2 linked regions of the Undibacterium sp. KW1 genome follow. The protein of the gene in region 1 interacts with the protein of each later gene in a pairwise test. Links are inferred from orthologs where the notes say so. Each region holds a gene or a part of one and is shown in the gene's direction. Other genes may lie near its edges.

Region 1 (7,976 bases):
TCGCCGGTGGTGCAGAAACGCCACGCGACTTGCCCGTGCCTGGCCGCGAACTCAAAGGTGTGCATTTCGCCATGGACTTTTTGCCCTTGCAAAACAAGGTCAATGCCGGTGACAAGGTCAAGGACCAGATCATGGCCAGCGGCAAGCATGTGGTCGTCATCGGTGGTGGTGATACCGGTTCTGACTGCGTAGGCACATCCAACCGTCACGGTGCCAAATCAGTTGCCCAGTTTGAACTGATGCCACAACCGCCAGAGCAAGAAAACAAACCCCTGGTCTGGCCTTACTGGCCAACCAAGTTACGCACCTCTTCTTCCCATGAAGAAGGTTGCGACCGCGACTGGGCAGTAGCGACCAAGCGCCTGGAAGGCAAGGCAGGCAAGGTCGAAAAACTGATCGCCTGCCGCGTCGAATGGAAAGATGGCAAGATGCAGGAAGTGCCAGACTCTGAATTTGAGATGAAAGCCGATCTGGTCTTGCTGGCCATGGGCTTTGTCTCGCCGGTACAACAGGTGCTCGATGCTTTTGGTGTCGATAAGGATGCGCGTGGCAATGCCAGGGCAACGACTGATGGTGCTGGCTGTTACAGGACCAATGTAGACAAGGTGTATGCCGCAGGTGACATGCGCCGTGGTCAGTCGCTGGTGGTATGGGCGATACGTGAAGGACGTCAATGCGCGCGCGAAGTGGATGCCTTCTTGATGGGTGATTCTGTTTTGCCTCGCTAATCCTGGTTGAAATCCATGTCCGTCACTCATATTTTCAGTGGTGACGGGCATGCTGCCTTGATTTGCCTTCATCACTGAAATCAGTTGTAAGTCAGCAGCCGCAAGTCAAATTTGGCAGGAATTTTGTAAATAACTGACTTTCCGTTCATTAATAAAAATTATTTTCATCCCCCTGATTTGAATTAAATTTGGAAAAATGCATATTTCTCGTGTTTTAGCTTAAATAAGAGCATTATTCCGAATATTCATCAATTAGTTGTTTTTTTGATATAGTTGTCTGTACAACCCTCTTTGCCTTTCTGCATTACAATCTAGTTTTTATAAAACTACCTTCCCATTGTTGTGCCAAATCTTGTAGAAATTCGCGATATCCAGTTTGGGTATGGAGACCGGACTATCCTGTCTGAACTCCGTATGGATTTCCCACGCGGTAAACTGATTGCCGTCATGGGTGGTTCAGGTTCGGGCAAGACTACGATCTTGCGTCTGATAGGCGGGCAAATCCGCGCGCAGCGCGGCAGTATCAAGGTCAATGGTCAGGAAATCAGCGAGCTCGATACCCAGGGCTTGTATGCAATCCGCCGCAAAATGGGCATGCTGTTCCAGCATGGTGCCTTGTTCACGGACCTGAATGTCTTTGATAACGTCGCTTTCCCCATGCGCGAACATACCAGTCTCAGTGAAACCATGATACGTGACCTGGTCTTGCTGAAACTACAGGCCGTGGGTTTGCGTAATGCCGCCAGTTTGATGCCTGCTGAAATCTCTGGTGGCATGGCCAGGCGCGTGGCGCTGGCCCGTGCAGTAGCGCTGGACCCTGAATTGATCATGTATGACGAGCCCTTTGCCGGGCTTGATCCTATTTCCATGGGTGTTGCTGCCAATCTGATACGGAACTTGAACGACGCTTTGGGGTCTACTTCCATCCTGGTGTCGCACGATGTGCACGAAACCTTTGCGATTGCTGACTATGTGTATTTCCTGTCCAAGGGCAAGATAGTCGCGCAAGGTACACCAGAAGAAATGCGGGTGTCACAAGACCCGTATGTAAAACAGTTTGTGCATGCAGAGGCAGATGGACCCGTGCCTTTCCATTATCCCGGCGCATCCCTGCAGGCGGACCTGGGTTTGGAGAAGCGCACATGATAGAAAAAATTGGTGGTTTTGTCAGATCGACCATGGCTGACCTGGGTTATGCGGCCCGCAGCTTTTTTTCGATATTGATGAATTGCGGCGGTTTGTGGCGCAGGCCACGACTGATAACGGACCAGATCCATTTCATCGGCAATTACTCCATGGTGATTATTGCGGTGTCGGGATTGTTTGTCGGCTTTGTGCTGGCCTACCAGGGTTATTACACCCTGAACCGTTATGGCTCTGAGGAGGCGCTGGGCCTGCTGGTTGCGCTCTCGCTGGTACGGGAACTGGGCCCGGTCGTCACGGCCTTGCTATTTGCGGGCCGCGCCGGTACTTCGCTGACCGCAGAGATAGGTTTGATGAAGGCCGGTGAACAACTGGCTGCGATGGAAATGATGGCAGTCAATCCTATACAAAGGGTACTGGCACCGCGTTTCCTGGCTGGCATCATCGCCATGCCCATACTTACCTCTATTTTTAATGCCATGGGCATTATTGGTGGTTATGTTGTTGGTGTGAAACTGATCGGTGTTGATAATGGCGCTTTCTGGTCGCAGATGCAGGCAGGGGTAGAAGTATTCCAGGACATAGGCAATGGTGTTGTCAAAAGCATCGTCTTTGGTTTTGCAGTAAGCTTTGTTGCATTGTTCCAGGGTTATGAAGCGCAGCCTACACCCGAAGGGGTAGCGCGCGCCACCACCAGGACCGTGGTCATATCCTCTTTGCTGGTGCTGTGGCTGGACTTCCTGTTGACGGCCTGGATGTTCCAGTAATCCCGTCCTGACCCGCCTATTTCACACTGTGCGGGTAGGGGAAAATGAATTAATTGCCATGCCCGCAAAGTGGCTGTGAGCTTGGCAAAAACGTAAGAAATCGCAAGAAATAGGTGGAAAAGAAAAATGCAAAAAAAATCTCTCGACTTCTGGGTAGGGCTGTTTGTCTTGCTGGGTGCCGCTGCTCTGTTGTTTCTGGCACTCAAGGCGGGCAATTTAAGTTCTTTGTCCTTTGAGCAGACCTATACTGTTACTGCACGCTTCGACAATATAGGCGGCCTCAAACCCAGAGCTGCAGTCAAAAGTGCAGGTGTAGTGGTAGGACGCATCAGCGAAATCAAGTTTGACGATAAAACCTACCAGGCGACTGTCGTCATGGAGTTAGAAAAACGTTACAAATTTCCACAAAATTCATCCATCAAGATACTGACCGCAGGTTTGCTTGGTGAACAATATATAGGTTTGACTGCAGGCAGCGATGACAAACTGCTGGCCGCAGGTGACAGAATTAAATTTACCCAGGATGCCATCGTGCTCGAAAGCCTGATCAGTCAGTTCCTGTTCAGCAAAGCAGCAGACGGTAATACGGAAGAGAAAAAATGACACGAACAGATAAATTTCCTGCTACCGGCAGGTTGCTGACCATGTTCCTTTTATTGGTCAGTGTTTTGCTGACCGGCTGCAGTACAGTCACTGTAGAAAAAATCAAGGACAAGGCTGACCAGACTCTTGATGTATTGAGTACCAAGACCAATATAGGTAAGAACCCGCGCGATCCGCTGGAGGGTTTCAACCGTGCCATGTTCAGCTTTAACGACACCGTCGATACGGCAGTCGTGAAACCAGTGGCACAGGCTTACCGTGCTGCTACGCCAAGTTTTGTACAGACTGGTATAGGCAATTTTTTCAGCAATATTGGCGATGTCTGGAATGCAGTGAACAATTTGCTGCAAGGACGTGTCAATGATGGTGTCACCGACGTCATGCGTTTTGCCGTGAACACCACCATAGGTATCGGTGGTCTGATCGACATAGGTTCAGCGGCTGGCATGCCCAAGCATAATGAAGATTTTGGGCAAACCCTGGGGCGCTGGGGTGTGAAGTCCGGCCCTTATCTGGTCTTGCCGGTATTGGGGCCATCAACGGTGAGGGATGCGCTGGCGACTCCTGTCGATATGCGCGGTGACCTGTGGTATTACAAACGGCCCATGTATATCAAGAACATAGGTTCGGTAGTGCGTCTGGTCGATAAGCGTGCATCGGTACTGGATGCCGGTAGCCTGCTGGAAGAAGCGGCACTTGATAAATATGTCTTTTTCCGTGATGCCTATTTGCAGCGTCGCGCGGGGCAGGTTAATCCAGATGATGGCGATTGATTTTATCTAAAAATCATAGTCTGCAAATGTAAGAATTGGTGAAGGTGTGGTGAGCTTGGTCAACCGCTGAGGCTGCTGACAAGTTAACTGCTCATGTGCGGTATTTACCGCAAAATCAGGAACAGGAACAATAAAATGAAACGAACTCTGACGAAATTTTTTAACTTGATATTCGCCAGCCTGCTTATTACAGGTCTGGCCAGTGGTGCGGCACAGGCGCAGGAAGCACCGGACGTGCTGATCAAACGCCTGAGCCAGGAAATACTGGATCTGGCAAAAAGTGACAAGGATATCCAGGCAGGGAATCAAAAGAAAGTATATGACATGGTGGAAAACAAAATCCTGCCATATATAGACTTCCCACGCATGACATCCCTGGCTGCTGGTAAAAGCTGGAAAGAAGCGACACCAGCTCAGCAAAAACAATTAACGAATGAATTCCGCACTTTGCTGGTATTCACCTATTCTGGTGCGATTTCACAGATCAAGGACCAGCGTGTTGAATTCAAGCCTATGCGTGCTGATCCAACGGATACAGAAGTTGAGGTACGTTCCCAGGTGATACAGTCACGTGGTGAACCAATCGTCTTGAACTATCGCCTCGAAAAATTGCCAGCTGGTTGGAAGATTTTTGATATCAATGTACTCGGTGCCTGGTTGGTGGAAACCTATAAAGGCAGCTTCTCTGCTGAAATCAGCAAATCCGGCATTGATGGCTTGATCCAGACTTTGGCTGAAAAGAATAAAAAACTGGCTGCCTCCAGTGCAGCAAAGAGTGCAGCAAAATAAAATGTAAAATAAGTCCGGGAACGTATTGTGTATACAGTAACAGGTGAGCTTAGCCATGATAATGCCAGTGCAGTTGCTGCTGCTGGCTTGTCTGCCATAGCTGCAGGTCAGTCGGAATTCGATTTGTCGGCAATGACTAAAATCGATTCCAGCGCAGTCGCTGTCATGATAGCCTGGCAACGCCAGGCTATAGAGCGTGGCATGCAATTGCAATTCAGTGGGTACTCTGCCAACCTGCTGAGCTTGCTCACCCTGTACGGCCTCAACGAGCAATTCCAGCTTCATCCTTCAGAGCGACATTGATCGCATCCTGAATCTATTTCCTGAAAGGCATGCATGCCAGGAATACCGGCATGCCATTTCAGATCAAATCCCGAAAATCCCCTATAATCAAAGGTTTCGCCACTTAAGTGGCCAGAAACCGGGTTTTCCGGTTCTTAATTCCCTGATGAGCACTTTGTGCAAACACGCCAGATGGCAGCCATACAAATTAGCAACATACAAAAACGCTACCAGTCGCTACAGGCGCTGGGCGGCGTGTCACTCACGATAGAAGAGGGTGAGTTTTTCGGTTTGCTGGGGCCAAATGGTGCTGGCAAGACTACTTTGATTTCCATACTGGCAGGCCTGAACCGCGCTGACGCCGGTAATATCACCGTACAAGGTCATGATGTGGTCACGGACTACCGCAATGCCCGCAAAAAGCTGGGCGTGGTGCCGCAAGAGCTGGTATTCGACCCTTTCTTCACCGTGCGTGAAACCCTTCGCATGCAGTCTGGCTATTTCGGCCTGAAGAATAATGACAAGTGGATAGACGAGGTCATGGAAAACCTCGACCTGACCAATAAGGCCGACGTCAATATGCGCGCCCTGTCCGGTGGCATGAAACGCCGGGTGCTGGTCGCGCAAGCACTCGTGCATAAACCACCCGTTATCGTTCTCGATGAACCGACTGCCGGTGTTGATGTGGAATTGCGCCAGACCTTGTGGCAATTTATCGCCCGCCTGAATCGTGAAGGTCATACTGTGGTTTTGACCACACATTACCTCGAAGAAGCCCAGGCACTCTGTAATCGCATCGCCATGCTGAAGCTGGGCAAGGTGGTGGCCCTGGATAGCACTGCCAACCTGATCAAGCGCATCTCGGGTTCACAATTGCGTATTACGCTGGCAGCCGGTGGTGTAGTGACTTTGCCTGCCAGCTTGCGCGATAAAGTCATCAGCCATGAAATCCAGGCAGACCCGCGCCAGTTCGCACTGCGTGTGACAGACTATAACCAGGTCGAGGGCATGCTGGCCGCCTTCCGCGCAGACGGTTGCGTCATCGAAGATATGCATTTATTGCAAGCTGATCTGGAAGATGTCTTCCTGCAAATTATGGAGGGCAGCAAATGAGTAGCTTGACCGGTTTTAATACCCTGTTCTACAAAGAAGTTTTGCGCTTCTGGAAAGTGGCAACGCAAACCATCACTGCACCCATCATGACAGCCATTCTGTACTTGCTGATTTTCGGCCATGTGCTGGAAGAGCATGTACAGGTTTATCCTGGCGTCAAATACACGGCCTTCCTGGTGCCTGGCCTGGTCATGATGAGTGTCTTGCAAAATGCGTTTGCGAATTCATCTTCTTCACTGATCCAATCCAAGATTACAGGTAACCTGGTCTTCATCCTTTTGCCCCCGCTGTCACACTGGGAAATTTTCAGTGCCTATGTATTGGCAGCGATTTTGCGTGGTGTTGCCGTCGGTGCGGGTGTCTTCATCGTCACGGCCTGGTTTGCTGATCTGCATTTCGTTGCGCCTTGGTGGATAGCGATTTTTGCTTTCCTCGGTGCTGCCATGCTGGGTACCATGGGTTTGATTGCCGGTATCTGGGCAGAGAAATTTGACCAGCTCGCCGCTTTTCAAAACTTTTTGATCATGCCTGCGACTTTCCTGTCAGGCGTGTTTTATTCCATCCATTCACTGCCTGGCATCTGGCAAAGTATTTCGCGTTTCAATCCGTTTTTCTACATGATAGATGGCTTTCGCTTTGGTTTCTTTGGCAAGTCCGATGTTGATCCCCTGCATAGCCTGATGATCGTGACCGTGTTCTCGTTATTGTTGGCTACGATTGCCATCCAGATGTTGAAACGTGGATACAAGTTAAGGCACTGAGTAAGTCAGCATCAAGTAAAAAACAATACGCAGTACAACAATTGCTTCACCATTTTGATCAAGAGAGTTAGCCGTGTTTCCTACGCCCGAACAAATTAAAAATTACATTGCAGCCGGTCTGGAATGTACGCACCTGGAAGTCGAAGGCGACGGCCAGCACTTTAATGCCGTGATCGTTTCTGCAGCCTTCGCTGGCAAGCGCCCGATACAGCGTCACCAGATCGTCTACGCAGTTCTCGGTGACCGCATGCGCGAAGAAATACATGCCCTTTCCATGAAAACCCTGACGCCTGAAGAGTACGCTGCATAATGGATAAATTATTGATCACAGGCGGGAATCGCCTGAATGGTGACATCACGATTTCTGGCGCAAAAAATGCTGCACTGCCTATCCTGTGCGCAGGTTTGCTGACTTCGGGTAATGTCGAATTGCACAATGTGCCTTCGCTACAAGATGTCAGCACCATGCTGAAATTGCTGCGTCAAATGGGCCTGCAAGTCACGCAGGAAGACGGCGTGACCGTACTCAATGGTGCAGCCATAGACAAGCTCGAAGCACCGTATGACCTGGTGAAAACCATGCGTGCATCGATACTCGTGCTCGGTCCCTTGCTGGCACGTTTTGGTGAAGCGAAAGTATCTTTGCCAGGCGGTTGTGCGATAGGTTCGCGTCCGGTTGATCAGCACATCAAGGGCTTGCAAGCGATGGGCGCCGAGATCAATATTGAAGCCGGTTATATCCATGCCAAGGCCAAGAAACTCAAAGGCACACGCATAGTCACCGACATGATTACCGTGACCGGTACAGAAAACCTGTTGATGGCAGCGACGCTGGCCGAAGGTGAAACCGTACTCGAAAATGCCGCGCGTGAGCCCGAAGTTACTGACCTGGCCAATCTGCTGGTCGCCATGGGTGCGAAGATAGAGGGCATAGGCACAGACCGTCTGGTGATACAGGGTGTAGAAAGTCTGCACGGTGCAACGCATACCGTCATCGCTGACCGTATAGAAACCGCA
Region 2 (5,467 bases), 1.7 Mb from region 1 along the record:
ATCTGTTCTTACCTCACTCGGCAAGGGGAATGTCAATGCATCCGTCAATAATTCTCCTTGTCCTGACTTCGGGATACTTTTAAGAGAATTAGTTAATAAAGATTTTAAAACCGTACAAAGCAAAATGTGCTGAAAGTCTGGCTGACGTCCTAAAGTGACAGCTAGTCGGAATATATTTTTGGCCTCTTCGGATGTCAGGCGCACGACTAGTCGCGCCAACGCCTCAATTAATACCTGAAGAGCTGGTAATGCAAATCCCCGCTGCTCTACGCTTCCATTGCTACGTTTGAACTGCCAAAATTCTATCGCTGGCAAAATCCTGGAAACAATGGAATTCGCGTCTCGTTGAGATATCCTTGCAATTCCAACTCGTGTAAAAACATCTTTTATTGAAGTAGCGTCTTCGCTATTAGCTACACGGAGTGCCATTGTGAGATTCCACAATTCTGCACCAATACCGCCAGACAAAATCAATTTTTCTAAGGTACCTGCAAGCAGATTGACATTACCTAAGCGCAAAGGAAGCCCTACATTTCGACTCATTCCGTCCAAAGCTAAGAATACAGATTTCCCATTACTAAATGAGCGCTGGCTTGAGTTATCCCGATAATAGCCCTGTTCAAACAAGGGTTCGATGCTTTTTTGATTTTTTAAGTACTCTTTCTGCTGTTCGTCAGCCCTCTCTCGGATATTTTCCATCCAATCCCAAGGATCACATTTCCATTCTCGGTATTTGCTCTCAACAAAGGCCGGGAGCACTTCTTGACTCCGATTGGAGTGACCTCTATTAGCCATTTCTAATAATAAGTGCGCCCACATCAGCCGCGAAAGAATAGGGATAGAATATCGATCACGGCGATGATTTTCTCTTAGCTCACCGTAAGCTTTTGCTATTAGTTCCCTCCCTTCTGCAAAGCGTCCCGATTCCATCGTCAATGAGGCCTGTCGAAGCTTCCAAACAGGGTCTTCACCTACAATTTTTTCTAACCGTGCTTCGACACCAGCGTAATCAAGCACGTCACGTGCAACCAGGGCATGGTAATATGCCAACTCTGCAACGCAGTCAGGTAAATATTGAGAATGTTTTTCCAGCAAAGTAACCAGCACGTTAATGCGCTCTTGATTGAATTGTTGATCAGTCTCATTATTTACCTCTAACCAACGACTATTTTTGAGCAAAGTCAAAGCAATTTCCATTCGCTGCCGTTTGCCAATACTCATGGGTTCGTCCGAATTTACAATTTCAAAAAGCTGATTCGCGAGCCAAGGATCGATATGGTCAAAAGTTATACTATGCCGCCACGCAATTTCATAAAGCAATTGAGCTCGATCGTTTGGCATTAATGCGGCAACATTTTTTATATTAGGTGACGGATTAGTTAGTTGAGATTTGATTTTCCATTGTAATGAAGGTGGGCATATCAACCAGCCGGGATAAGACTCACGATCTTTTTTCAATGCTGCCAACTGCGCCTTCAATAAGCTAGCCGCATAGTCATGATCTTTGAATCGGCGAGACAGATCAGTTTCCGTTACTTGCGAGCTACCCAAATTGCTTGGAGACCACTTATGCGGCTCCATCTTGGACCTAGCTTCATTCGACATCGCTGCCAGGAACAATTCAGTCGCATTGCGATGCATCAAATCACGATCATCAATATGCTTCACTGCATCCCACAAATCAATTGGCGCAATATTGATAGATTCAAGGTGCTTACGTCTTGCTGCAGTGAGATTCAAAGCGCCAACCAAATAGATTTTTCGAGAGTGATCGGCCAAGTGATCGCGAACCCAGCCCGTCCAATGTAAGAAATTGGGATCGTCGCCAGAAAACCCAAGTAGGCAAAGTTCATTTTCGATAAACACCTGACGCGCAAAATTGACAAAAGGAGCGAATCTTTCTGGGTAGGTGCGGTAGTCCTCTTGGGCGGCAATAAAAGTTTCTGTTGTACCTATTGTGCCGTGAAGCTTAGCGATGCGCGGTGATGAAGCCCATGTCAAATCAGACGGCTTAGTTATTGTCGTGTAATACGGTCCATGAATACCCTCCGCAGCACGTTCCAATAAAGTGTCCCAATTGGTAGTCATGATTTCTGACCATGGCAACTCTAACAAGGATTGATAAAGTTCACCCGTTCTCCAGGCGTCATTATCTATTTCGGAGCGAATTCGATCATTCAAAGCCGCTTGCCCGAAGTAAGCCCTATACTCTTCAGCGACACGCAATGGATCAGAGAAGTTCAAATTTGTGTCAGCGGGATTAAGTTCCGCCACCAGTTTTTTGGTGAAGCTATCCCATAAAGGCATCTTCTTATCGCCACCGACATGATGTGCCGCACTTCGGCTAAAACCAGCTCCTACCATAATGGCAGCACCGTGCCTGCTCGCATCAAACTGATGCAGGGCGGAAGCTAGTTTTTTTATCGATGGATAATCGGTGAGCTCACTTATTAGTTTTATTTCCATGGTTCAAGATCATTTTCGGTTTTGCAACTTATGATTAAAAAAGCATTTTCTAGTGAATTTAATCTTAGCCTTACTAAAAATCAATCTTTATTATTTAAGCAACTATTTCTCACCTCTACCTCGAACTCAATCGTTTCAGGTAGAAAAATTAGCAAAATAAATTATTGAAAAAAATATTAAACCCTTGATTATTAAAGAAATATTAGTTTATCCCTTTTTTAGCTCTTGAAAAGCCCACCCCCCGCCCATATACTTAGCACTCGTTGGGAGAGAGTGCTAACAAAGTCTTTCCCCAGCTTAATTGAATTCCAATAGTAATTACTCGCAAATTTAAAGGAGCTAGTATGAACCTTCGTCCCCTGCATGATCGCCTGATCGTGAAACGCCTGGATCAAGAAACAAAAACCGCATCCGGTATCGTTCTGCCTGACGCTGCTGCTGAAAAGCCAGATCAAGGTGAAGTGCTGGCTGTTGGTCCTGGCAAATTGCTGGACAACGGTACTGTGCGCGCCCTGGACGTTAAAGTCGGCGACCGCGTTTTGTTCGGCAAATATTCTGGTCAGGCTGTCAAAGTTGACGGCAACGAAGTTCTGGTGATGCGTGAAGAAGATATCTTCGCGGTCGTACAGAAGTAATCGACATCCACGATATCAATTAAAGAATTCGGAGAATTAATATGGCAGCTAAACAAGTAATTTTTGGCGATGACGCACGTGCGAAGATCGTTAATGGCGTCAACATCCTGGCGAACGCAGTTAAAGTCACCCTGGGCCCGAAAGGCCGTAACGTTGTTCTGGAACGCTCTTTCGGCGCACCTACAGTAACCAAAGATGGCGTATCGGTTGCTAAAGAAATCGAATTGAAAGACAAGCTGGAAAACATGGGTGCACAACTGGTGAAAGAAGTGGCTTCCCGCACTTCTGACAACGCTGGTGACGGCACAACGACAGCGACAGTTCTGGCACAAGCCATCGTTCGCGAAGGTTTCAAATATGTAGCAGCTGGTTTCAACCCAACTGACCTGAAACGCGGTATAGACAAAGCGGTGACAGCCATTGTTGCTGAAATCAAAACGCTGTCCAAGCCAACAACAACCAACAAAGAAATCGCTCAAGTTGGTTCCATCTCTGCCAACTCCGATGCAAACATCGGCGACATCATTGCCAAAGCAATGGACAAAGTCGGCAAAGAAGGCGTGATCACTGTTGAAGACGGCAAATCCCTGGACAACGAACTCGACATCGTTGAAGGTATGCAGTTTGACCGTGGCTACCTGTCACCCTACTTCATCAACAATCCAGAAAAACAATCCGTTATCCTGGAAAACCCGTTCATCCTGTTGTTCGACAAAAAAATCTCGAACATCCGTGACCTGCTGCCAGTACTGGAACAAGTTGCAAAATCCGGCCGCCCACTGCTGATCATCGCTGAAGATGTCGATGGCGAAGCACTGGCAACTCTGGTTGTGAACAACATCCGTGGCATCCTGAAAACTGCAGCTGTTAAAGCTCCAGGCTTCGGTGACCGTCGCAAAGCCATGCTGGAAGACATCGCTATCCTGACCGGTGGTCAAGTGATTGCTGAAGAAGTTGGCCTGACTCTGGAAAAAGCAACTCTGGCTGATCTGGGCCAAGCTAAACGTATCGAAATCGGTAAAGAAAACACGACCGTTATCGATGGCGCTGGCCAGGCTGTAGGTATCGAAGCACGCGTTAAACAAATCCGCGCGCAAATCGAAGAAGCAACTTCTGACTACGACCGTGAAAAACTGCAAGAACGCGTTGCCAAACTGGCAGGCGGCGTTGCTGTGATCAAGGTTGGTGCTGCAACTGAAGTTGAAATGAAAGAGAAAAAAGCACGCGTTGAAGATGCTCTGCATGCAACTCGCGCTGCCGTAGAAGAAGGCGTTGTTCCTGGCGGTGGCGTTGCCCTGCTGCGCGCACGTCAAGCTGCTGGCGAAATCAAAGGCGACAATCCAGATCAAGAAGCAGGTATCAAACTGGTTCTGAAAGCAATCGAAGCACCTCTGCGTGAAATCGTTGCAAATGCCGGTGGCGAACCTAGCGTTGTTGTTAACGCCATCATCAATGGCAAAGGCAACTACGGTTTCAATGCTGCCAATGACACATACGGCGACATGATAGAAATGGGTATCCTGGACCCAGCTAAAGTAACCCGCTCTGCATTGCAAAATGCAGCGTCTGTTGCTGGCCTGATCCTGACTACTGACGCTCTGGTTGCTGAATTGTCTGAAGACAAGCCATCTATGGGTGGTGGTGATATGGGTGGCATGGGCGGTATGGGTGGTATGGGCGGCATGATGTAAAAGCTGCTTCGCTACTCACACAGAGTCGCATTGCTCAAAACCCCGCAACGCAAGTTGCGGGGTTTTTTATTGTTTATACAATTTATAGCCTTGCATAATAAATGTCCTAATCTTCATTTTTTTGTGCCTGCTAAGTTATGAATCGTCGCAAATAACACAAGACAGCAAATTTTTACACGGTCCGCTTGACAGAAAACATCTGTCGCTTGGATACTGCCGCACCTGAAAGAAAATTTTCATATTTCTGGCTTCGTGTTTCATATTTGCAATGATCTTGCGTATGCATCAACAAGCCGGGCATCATCATCAAGCAAGACAACCGCTTTGGAGAAAATATGGCGCTGCAACAATTAAGCGATGAGCAAATACGAACCTGGACCCGCGCCCAAAAGGACGAGTGGTGGTTTGCCAATATTTACCGGGGTGACATGGCGCAGTTGACCATACGCTCGGCATTCACTGGCTTTTTGCTTGGCGGCATATTGTCGGCAACTGCTTTATACATCGGTGCCAAAACCGGCATCACGATAGGCGTAGGCCTGACCTCGGTCATTTTGGCCTTTGCGATTTTTAAAATCCTCGCCAACCTGGGGCTGGCCAAGGATTTCACTATCCTTGAAAACAATTGTACACAATCCATCGCCACAGCGGCAGGCTACATGACCATGCCACTCA

What was found.
Region 2: the proteins of UNDKW_RS24850 (region 1) and groL interact in binary tests that used the Escherichia coli proteins (3 or more experiments, as listed by UniProt). The link is inferred for Undibacterium sp. KW1 from one-to-one orthologs.

Annotation. Positions count from the first base shown.
Region 1 is NZ_AP018439.1:5,525,250-5,533,225, reverse strand. What follows is about bases 101-2,972. They hold UNDKW_RS24850 (ABC transporter ATP-binding protein), read left to right. Parts: upstream 101-1,070; coding sequence 1,071-1,874; downstream 1,875-2,972. Other genes in these bases: mlaD (outer membrane lipid asymmetry maintenance protein MlaD), read left to right, coding at 2,765-2,972; mlaE (lipid asymmetry maintenance ABC transporter permease subunit MlaE), read left to right, coding at 1,871-2,638; UNDKW_RS24855 (glutamate synthase subunit beta), read left to right, coding at 101-728. In the rest of the region: more of UNDKW_RS24855, read left to right, coding at 1-100; more of mlaD, read left to right, coding at 2,973-3,241; UNDKW_RS24835 (VacJ family lipoprotein), read left to right, coding at 3,238-4,014; UNDKW_RS24830 (phospholipid-binding protein MlaC), read left to right, coding at 4,150-4,803; UNDKW_RS24825 (lipid asymmetry maintenance protein MlaB), read left to right, coding at 4,831-5,106; UNDKW_RS24820 (ABC transporter ATP-binding protein), read left to right, coding at 5,278-6,198; UNDKW_RS24815 (ABC transporter permease), read left to right, coding at 6,204-6,959; UNDKW_RS24810 (BolA family protein), read left to right, coding at 7,033-7,269; murA (UDP-N-acetylglucosamine 1-carboxyvinyltransferase), read left to right, coding at 7,269-7,976. UniProt on the Escherichia coli protein: Part of the ABC transporter complex MlaFEDB, which is involved in a phospholipid transport pathway that maintains lipid asymmetry in the outer membrane by retrograde trafficking of phospholipids from the outer membrane to the inner membrane.
Region 2 is NZ_AP018439.1:3,854,243-3,859,709, forward strand. The notes cover bases 2,553-5,467. They hold groL (chaperonin GroEL), read left to right. Parts: upstream 2,553-3,142; coding sequence 3,143-4,792; downstream 4,793-5,467. Other genes in these bases: groES (co-chaperone GroES), read left to right, coding at 2,811-3,101; UNDKW_RS17290 (OPT family oligopeptide transporter), read left to right, coding at 5,128-5,467. Also shown: UNDKW_RS17275 (SIR2 family protein), read right to left, coding at 1-2,466.